DNA from 2 places in the Mitsuaria sp. 7 genome. Region 1 is predicted to be linked to the other one. Evidence: predicted binding sites of a transcription regulator. Region 1 holds the regulator's gene; the other holds the start of a gene.
What was found. Region 1 encodes LexA, which represses DNA repair genes until DNA is damaged. Its sites were predicted from a motif close to ACTGTATNNNNATACAGT; they were not measured.
Positions count from the first base shown of each region.

Region 2: ABE85_RS13595 (PA0069 family radical SAM protein) is a predicted target of LexA. The motif match lies at 1,572-1,589, and genes of this name have one in related genera.

Region 1 is NZ_CP011514.1:1,279,254-1,283,085, reverse strand. Features, by position in the region: gene ABE85_RS05690 (MarR family winged helix-turn-helix transcriptional regulator) at 1-170, shown strand, start outside; gene ABE85_RS05685 (organic hydroperoxide resistance protein) at 220-654, shown strand; gene ABE85_RS05680 (asparaginase) at 749-1,684, opposite strand; gene lexA (transcriptional repressor LexA) at 1,799-2,476, shown strand; gene ABE85_RS26800 (helix-hairpin-helix domain-containing protein) at 2,493-2,798, shown strand; tRNA gene ABE85_RS05670 (tRNA-Asp) at 2,866-2,942, opposite strand; tRNA gene ABE85_RS05665 (tRNA-Glu) at 3,044-3,119, opposite strand; tRNA gene ABE85_RS05660 (tRNA-Ala) at 3,182-3,257, opposite strand; tRNA gene ABE85_RS05655 (tRNA-Asp) at 3,305-3,381, opposite strand; tRNA gene ABE85_RS05650 (tRNA-Glu) at 3,567-3,642, opposite strand; tRNA gene ABE85_RS05645 (tRNA-Ala) at 3,686-3,761, opposite strand.
Region 2 is NZ_CP011514.1:3,109,061-3,112,892, forward strand. Features, by position in the region: gene ABE85_RS13590 (hypothetical protein) at 1-253, opposite strand, end outside; gene ABE85_RS13595 (PA0069 family radical SAM protein) at 453-1,571, opposite strand; gene ABE85_RS13600 (arabinose transporter) at 1,700-2,956, opposite strand; gene ABE85_RS13605 (amidohydrolase family protein) at 2,953-3,832, opposite strand, start outside.

The DNA of each region.
Region 1 (3,832 bases):
GCGCCCTGCGCGAGCAGGCGGTCGCCATCCCCGAACAACTGGCCTGCGCCAGCGCCTGCGGTCCGACCGAAGCGGAGTCGCTGACAAGCCGCCTGCATGAATTGCGTGCCAACGTACTGACCCACCTGTCACGCGATCCCGCCGCCTCCGACGAGGATGGCGAGACCTGACCCCCGAGTTTTCCGTTCACCCCAACCCATCACCACCAAGGAGCCTCACATGGCCATCGAAAAAGCCCTCTACACCGCCACCGCCACCGCCACCGGCGGCCGTCAAGGCACCGCGCAATCGTCCGACGGCGCGCTGAAGGTCGACCTGTCCACGCCGAAGGAACTCGGCGGCGGCGGCGGTGCCGGCACCAATCCGGAACAGCTGTTCGCGGCGGGTTATTCGGCCTGCTTCATCGGCGCGATGAAGGCCGTCTCGGGTCGCAACAAGGTCTCGCTGCCGGCCGAAGTCTCGATCACCAGCGAAGTCGGCATCGGCCCTCACGCCAACAAGCCGGGCGCCTTCGGCATCGCCGTGGCCATGAAGATCTCGGTGCCGGGCATGGACCGCGCTGAACTGGAAAAGCTGGTCGCCGACGCGCACGAAGTCTGCCCGTATTCGAACGCCACCCGCGGCAACATCGACGTCACGCTGACGATCGTCTGATGCCCAGGGTCCGGTTCGTTCCGGACTCCCCATGAAAAAAGCGCCGGCACTGCCGGCGCTTTGTCGTTGAGGGCACAGGCGCCGAACGACCCGCTCAACGTTGACGCAGCAGCGTGAGCATCAATTCAATCCGCGCGGCCCAGGGCGACAGCGCGGCAGCGGGCTCCTCGCTCGCGCCGATGATGCGCCCCTGCGCGCACCGCGTCGTGCGCCAGACAGGAACACCGGCCTCCTTCATGGCACGGACCGGGGCGTCGAGCGCGACGTTCAGCGTGCCATTCCCGGTGCAGGCCAGCACCAGTCCCTGCAGGCCTGCATGGCGCCACGCTTCGAGCGAGCGGGCATCAGCGCCCGCGTGGCTGCCGAGCACCTCCACCCACGGCCATGTCGATGCGTCCTCAGGCAACAGGCCCGCGCCCAGTGCCTCACCCCGCGGCCAGTCACGGAAGCGGCGCAGCACGCCCTCTTCCACCACGGCCAGCGGGCCGGCGTCCGGCCCGGCCTCGAAGGCGTCCAGGCGGTAGCTGTGCGTCTTGCGCAGCTCCAGCCCGGACCACACCTGCCCCGCCACGACCGCGACGACGCCTCGCACGCCCTCCGACTCGGCGACGGCCACCGCGTCGAGCAGGTTCTGCGGTCCGTCCGCCTGGATCGCCGTCGCAGGCCTCATGGCAGCCGTCAGGACGACCGGCTTCTCCGGCGCCAGCACGCGCTGCAGCAGATAGGCCGTCTCTTCTAGCGTGTCCGTGCCGTGCGTGATCACGATCCCCCGGACCTCCGGGCGATCCAGATGCTCCCTCACGCGACGCGCGAGTCGCGCCCAGGTCGCATGGTCCATGTCCTTGCTGTCGAGCTGGGCGAGCTGTTCCGCCTCCAGCCTCTTCGCCGCCAGGGCCGGCACCGCACCGACCAGGGACGCGACCGACAATGATCCGGCCTTGTAGCCGACGTTGTCCGTGGCGCTGCCGGAGGCGCCGGCGATGGTCCCGCCGGTGCCGATGATCACGACGATTTCAGCCGCACTTTGCAATTTCCCGTCTCCTGTATAAAAATCCAGATGCTGGATGAATTCTCAGGCGGCTTTCGAACCATCAAGGTCGCCGCGTCTTCGACATCCGGTCCTCAATGGAATAAAGGCTTGCTCGTGGATACACCGCCCAAACTCACTGCCCGGCAACAGCAGATCTTCGATCTGGTCCGCGACAGCATCGAGAGCACCGGCTCGCCGCCCACACGCGCCGAAATCGCGCAGCAGCTGGGATTCAAGTCCGCCAACGCGGCTGAAGAACACCTGCAGGCCTTGGCGCGCAAGGGCGTCATCGAACTGGTGGGCGGCACCGCGCGCGGAATCCGGCTGCCGTCGACGGCGCTGCGCCAGGTCAACCGCGCTCGCGAACAGAGCCAGTTCGCGCTGCCACTCGCCAGCCTCGCGCAACTGACGCTGCCGCTGGTCGGCCGGGTCGCTGCGGGTGAGCCGATCCTCGCCGAGCAACATGTCGAGCAGCACTATAGCGTCGACCCTTCGATGTTCTCGAAGGCGCCGGACTTCCTGCTGCGTGTGAAGGGCATGAGCATGAAGGACATCGGCATCATGGACGGCGACCTGCTCGCCGTGCAGAAGATCAGCGAGGCGCGCAATGGCCAGATCGTCGTGGCGCGCATCGGTGAAGAAGTCACCGTGAAGCGCTTCCAGCGTCATGCCGACGGCATTCGCCTGCTGCCCGAGAACTCGGACTTCGCCCCCATCGAGGTCACGCCCGACGAAGAGTTCTCGATCGAAGGCCTGGCGGTCGGGTTGATCCGCTCCGGCGGTTTCCACTGACTGCTGCGCTCACGCCATGAGCGCGCGAAAGACGCACATCAAGGCGGCCTCGGCCGCCGAATGTGCGAGCTTGCGACAGATCCCCAACATCGGACCGGCAATGGTGCGGAATTTTGAGTTGATGGGGATTCGACAGCCGGCGGATCTCGTGGGTGCCGATGCTTTCTCGCTTTATCAGCGGATTTGCAGGCTCACCGGTCAACGCCACGATCCCTGCGTCCTCGATACCTATATGGCCGCCGTCGACTTCATGAATGGCAGCCCTCCCCGAGATTGGTGGAGTTATACGGCGCAACGAAAGCGCGAGTATCCAGATCTCTGATCGGAAATCAAACAACAAACAGCCAAAGAAAAAACCCTGCCGATTTGCATCGACAGGGTTTTAATGTTGGCGGAGTGGACGGGGCTCGAACCCGCGACCCCCGGCGTGACAGGCCGGTATTCTAACCAACTGAACTACCACTCCAGATACGACGCTATTGAGTGCATCGATATCATTTGCGAACAAGTTTCGCTGCAAACCATCGATTCCATTCAGAACCGAGTGCAGCCAAGCCTTGTCAAACTTGGCGTCCCCTAGGGGATTCGAACCCCTGTAGCCACCGTGAAAGGGTGGTGTCCTAGGCCTCTAGACGAAGGGGACAGGACCTGCTTGTCTTGACTCGAACTGCGCGTACTGTGCAACCGTCACACCCGAAGGTATTCTGGTGGAGGTAAGCGGGATCGAACCGCTGACCTCTTGCATGCCATGCAAGCGCTCTCCCAGCTGAGCTATACCCCCGAATGCTTTCGCATCGAATCGGTACGCCGCCCGAGTCTCAACTGTGTTGGCGGAGTGGACGGGGCTCGAACCCGCGACCCCCGGCGTGACAGGCCGGTATTCTAACCAACTGAACTACCACTCCAGATACTCAAGATCTTTGGATCTGTCGCATCAAACTCTTCCCGCTTAAACATCATCAAGAACTACTTGATGACATCGCTGCGTCGATTTCGTTACTGTACCTGATTTTGATAACGATCAAATCGATTTCCGAAGAATTTTTTGATTTTCTCGTTCAATCTCTGGACAGTAACCAAGTTCGAAACTTGGCGTCCCCTAGGGGATTCGAACCCCTGTAGCCACCGTGAAAGGGTGGTGTCCTAGGCCTCTAGACGAAGGGGACTGGACTTTTTTCCCTTGAACCGCGCGCCACACAAACTGAAGTTTGGTGGAGGTAAGCGGGATCGAACCGCTGACCTCTTGCATGCCATGCAAGCGCTCTCCCAGCTGAGCTATACCCCCTTCGGGGATTCGATTCGAATTCTTTTCGGCTTCTTGAATTTCATCGGGGAGCTCGCGCTCCCCGTTTTGAT
Region 2 (3,832 bases), 1.8 Mb from region 1:
AGGTCACTGAGACATTGCGACGCTCCAGCAGCGAGAGTGCGTTGTCGACCCGGTCCCAGCTCGTGTACTGGCAGCGTGCATCGACTGTCCCTTCAGGACGAGCCACCCCGAACAACACAGCCGGATAACGCAGCAACTCGACCACCGCCGTCAGTTCTGACATCCCCTCCGCGGTCGGCACAGGCATCACCATGATCGCCACCAACCTGTCGGTCCGACTCACGGGCCTGATGTAGTTCACTTGCAGAGACATCACTGATCTTTCATTGCGAGTCCTCGACTCAATGGCAACCAGTCTCTGCGTGATGCGCTCGAAAGACATTCCCTCCGAAGGGCGTTTCGACGGGGGATATTGATATCGGTAGGTCACTCCCCCTGCGCATACTGAGGAAAGTCATTGCCGACTCGGCTCGCAAAGGATCGGCTCGCGAGGGGTCAGGTCTTGCCGTCGTTCAGAACAGGGACTGCTGCCCCACCACCTTGGACGGCGGGCGGAACTCGCTGAAGTCGAACTGGTGCCGCTCGCGGCCCAGGCCCAAGCGCTTCGAGGCCTTGCGCAGGCGCTGCTGGAGCAGCTCGGCCCAGATCCCCTCGCCGGTGAAGCGCGTGCCGAAGCGCGGATCGTTGTCTTTGCCGCCGCGCATGTCGTGCAGCCGCGCCATGATGCGCGCCGCCTTGTCCGGCTGATGCAGCCGCAGCCAGTCGTGGAAGAGCGGCGCCACCTCCCACGGCAGCCTCAGGGGAATGCTGAAGGCCTTGGTCGCGCCCGCCTCCGCGGCGGCTTCGAGGATGCGCTCCAGCTCCGGTTCATTGAGGAACGGGATCACCGGTGACACGCTCACGCCCACCGGCACGCCCGCCTCGGCCAGCGTCCTGATCGTCTGCAGCCGCCGCTGCGGCGAGGCCGCGCGCGGCTCCAGGATCCGCGACAGCGCCGGATCCAGCGAGGTCACCGACAGGTAGACCGACACCTGCCGCTTGAGCGCCATCGGCACGATCAGGTCCAGGTCGCGCTCGATGCCGCTGGACTTCGTCACCACCGAGAACGGATGCCGCGCCTCGGTCAGCACTTCCACGACCGCGCGCGTGATGCCCAGCTTGCGCTCGATCGGCTGGTAGGCGTCGGTGGCGGTCCCGAGCACCAGCGGCGCGGGCTTGTAGGCCGAGGAGGCCAGCGTCTCGCGCAGCCGCTCGGCGGCGTTGACCTTCGCGATGATCTTGGTCTCGAAGTCCAGGCCCGGCGACAGGTTCAGGTAGCTGTGCGTCGGGCGCGCGAAGCAGTAGATGCAGCCGTGCTCGCAGCCCCGGTACGGATTGATCGACAGGTCGAAGCCGATGTCGGGCGACTGGTTGCCGCTGACGATCTTCTTCGCGTGCTCCTCGATGATCTGGGTCTTCGGGGCGACGTGCTCCTCCAGCGCCTCCTGGTCCAGCGTGCCCCAGCCGTCGTCGTACTGCTCGCGCCCGCGCGATTCGAAACGGTGCGGCATCGCCCAGGCGCTGCCCCGGCCCTTCAGCGCGTCGGCCTGGATGTACAGCGGCGGGGGAGCGATCTTGGTGTCTTGCGGCATACTGTCAATTTATACAGTATCGCTGATGAATGCCAGTGCCCATCGGCATCCCAGGCATTCACCCGCTGCGCCGCCTTCTCCGGAACCCGTCTCCGGAACCCGTCTCCGGAAGTCGTCTCCGCGCACAGTCATTCCGACACGGGGCGCGGAGGCACCGCTGCGCCCGTCGGTCCCGTGACGATCAGCACGACCCCCAGCAGCGCCGCGATGGCCCCCAGCGCATAGACCGCGGCGAAGCCGAAGCGCCCTGCCACCAGCCCCGCCGTGGGGCCGGCCAGACCGTAGGCGATGTCGAGGAAGGCCGCGAAGGCGCCGATCGCGCTGCCTCGGCTGGCGGGCGGCACGCGCTTGAGCGCCTCGACCCCGAGCGCCGGATAGATCAACGCGCAGCCCAGTCCGGTCACGAAGGCGCCCGCCAGCGCGACCGCTTCGTGCGGCGCGCCCCAGACCAGCGCCTGCCCGATCGCCTCGACCCCCAGCGACCACAGCGCCACGCGCCGGCCACCGATCCTGTCGGGCAGGTGTCCGAGCAGCAGCCGCACGGCGATGAAGCCGACGCCGAAGCAGGTCATCACCACGCCCGCATGCGACCACCCACGCGCCGCGAAGTACAGCGAGGCAAAGGCGGTCAGGCCGGCGAGCCCGACGCCCTGCAACGTCAGTCCGAGACCCTGGCGCCAGATCTGCCTCACCACGCGCCGGAACGGCAGGCGCGGGCCGCCGGCCATGCGCCAGGTCGGCGTCGCCAGCGCGATCGCCCAAGCGGCGAGCGGCGCCGCGATGCACGCGACCATGACGGCGGCCAGGCCATACGCGCCTTCATGGAAGCGATACAGCCACATGCCCATAGGCGCACCGATGGAAAGCGCGCCGAACATCGCGATGCCGGTCCACGACATCGACAAGCCGGCGCGCTGCGGGCCCACCGACGCGATGGACCACGAGACGCAGCCGGTGACGAACTGGCTCTCCCCGAAGCCGGCCACCAGCCGGCCCGCGACGACGATCGCCAGCACCGCTGCCGGCGACATCGCGGACGCCCCGTGCGACGACCCCAGCGCCGCGACCAGGTACAGCAGGCCCGCCGCGGCGCAGCCGAGCGCCCCCTGCAGCGCCGAGCGACGACCGCCCTGTCCGTCGACGAGACGACCCGCGTAGCCGCGCGTCAGGACCGTGGCGAGGAACTGGAGACCGATGACCAGTCCGACGGTCAGCGTGTCGAAGCCGAGCTGTTCATGGATGAACAGCGGCAGCACCGGCAGCGGCAGGCCGACGGCGAGGTAGCCGCAGAACAGCGCCGCGATGACGCCAGGTGCCGGAAGATTCAAGGTCGCGGTCGCGGTCGCGGTGGCGGTCGAACCCGGTGTCGAGGTCGCCGCGCTCATGCCGCGCTCTTGAACAGGTCGACGCGATGCCCGCTGGCATCGAGGAGGAAGTCGCGCGAGGCGGTCGCGTCAGCCGCGAGCCTGGCCAGATCGACGTCGAGCAGCCGACCGCCGCGCTTGCGCAGTCGCCCGCCGACCACGACGGTGTCGACGTCGGCGCGCTCCACCGCCTGCACGATCGTGGCGATCGCGTTCGTCACCGGGAACACGCCCGCGCCGTGCGTGCGCACCATGATCAGGTCGGCCGCCTTGCCCGGCGTCAGCGTACCGACACGCTTCTCCAGGCCCGCGGCCCGCGCACCGTTGACGGTGGCGGCGCGCAGCACCTCCTCGACGCCGATCGGCGCGGGAACATCGGCCTCACCGCGGAAGCGGCGATACCGCATCGCCGCGCGCTGCTGGTGGAACAGCGCATGCATTTCGCCGAAGAGATCGCTGCCGAAGGCCGTGTCGAGGTCGATGCCCAGCGCCGGCGACAGACCGTGGTCGACGGCCACCTGATAGGCGAAGGTCTCGTCGTCGAAGCCGAAGAGCGCATCCGAGCGCGGGTTCACGGTGATGTTCACGCCGGCGTCGGCGAAGAGCTTCCATGTCGCCGCAGGCACGCGCGTGCAGTGGTTGAAGAGGTTGTGCGGGCCGAGCACGCCGGGCTTGGCGAACTCCGGTCCGAGCTGCGCGAGGTCGCCGATGAACTCGGTCAGGATCCGCATGTCCAGGCCGCGCGCGACTTCCCACCAGTCCAGCTTCAACTGGCCGAAGAGTCCGACCTGCACGCGGCTGTCGCTCACGTTCCATCGCGCGGCCAGGCGCGCCAGATCGCCCGGCAGATGCGCCGACGACGCGCCCTTGTCCATCGCCGGACCGACCATGTGCAAG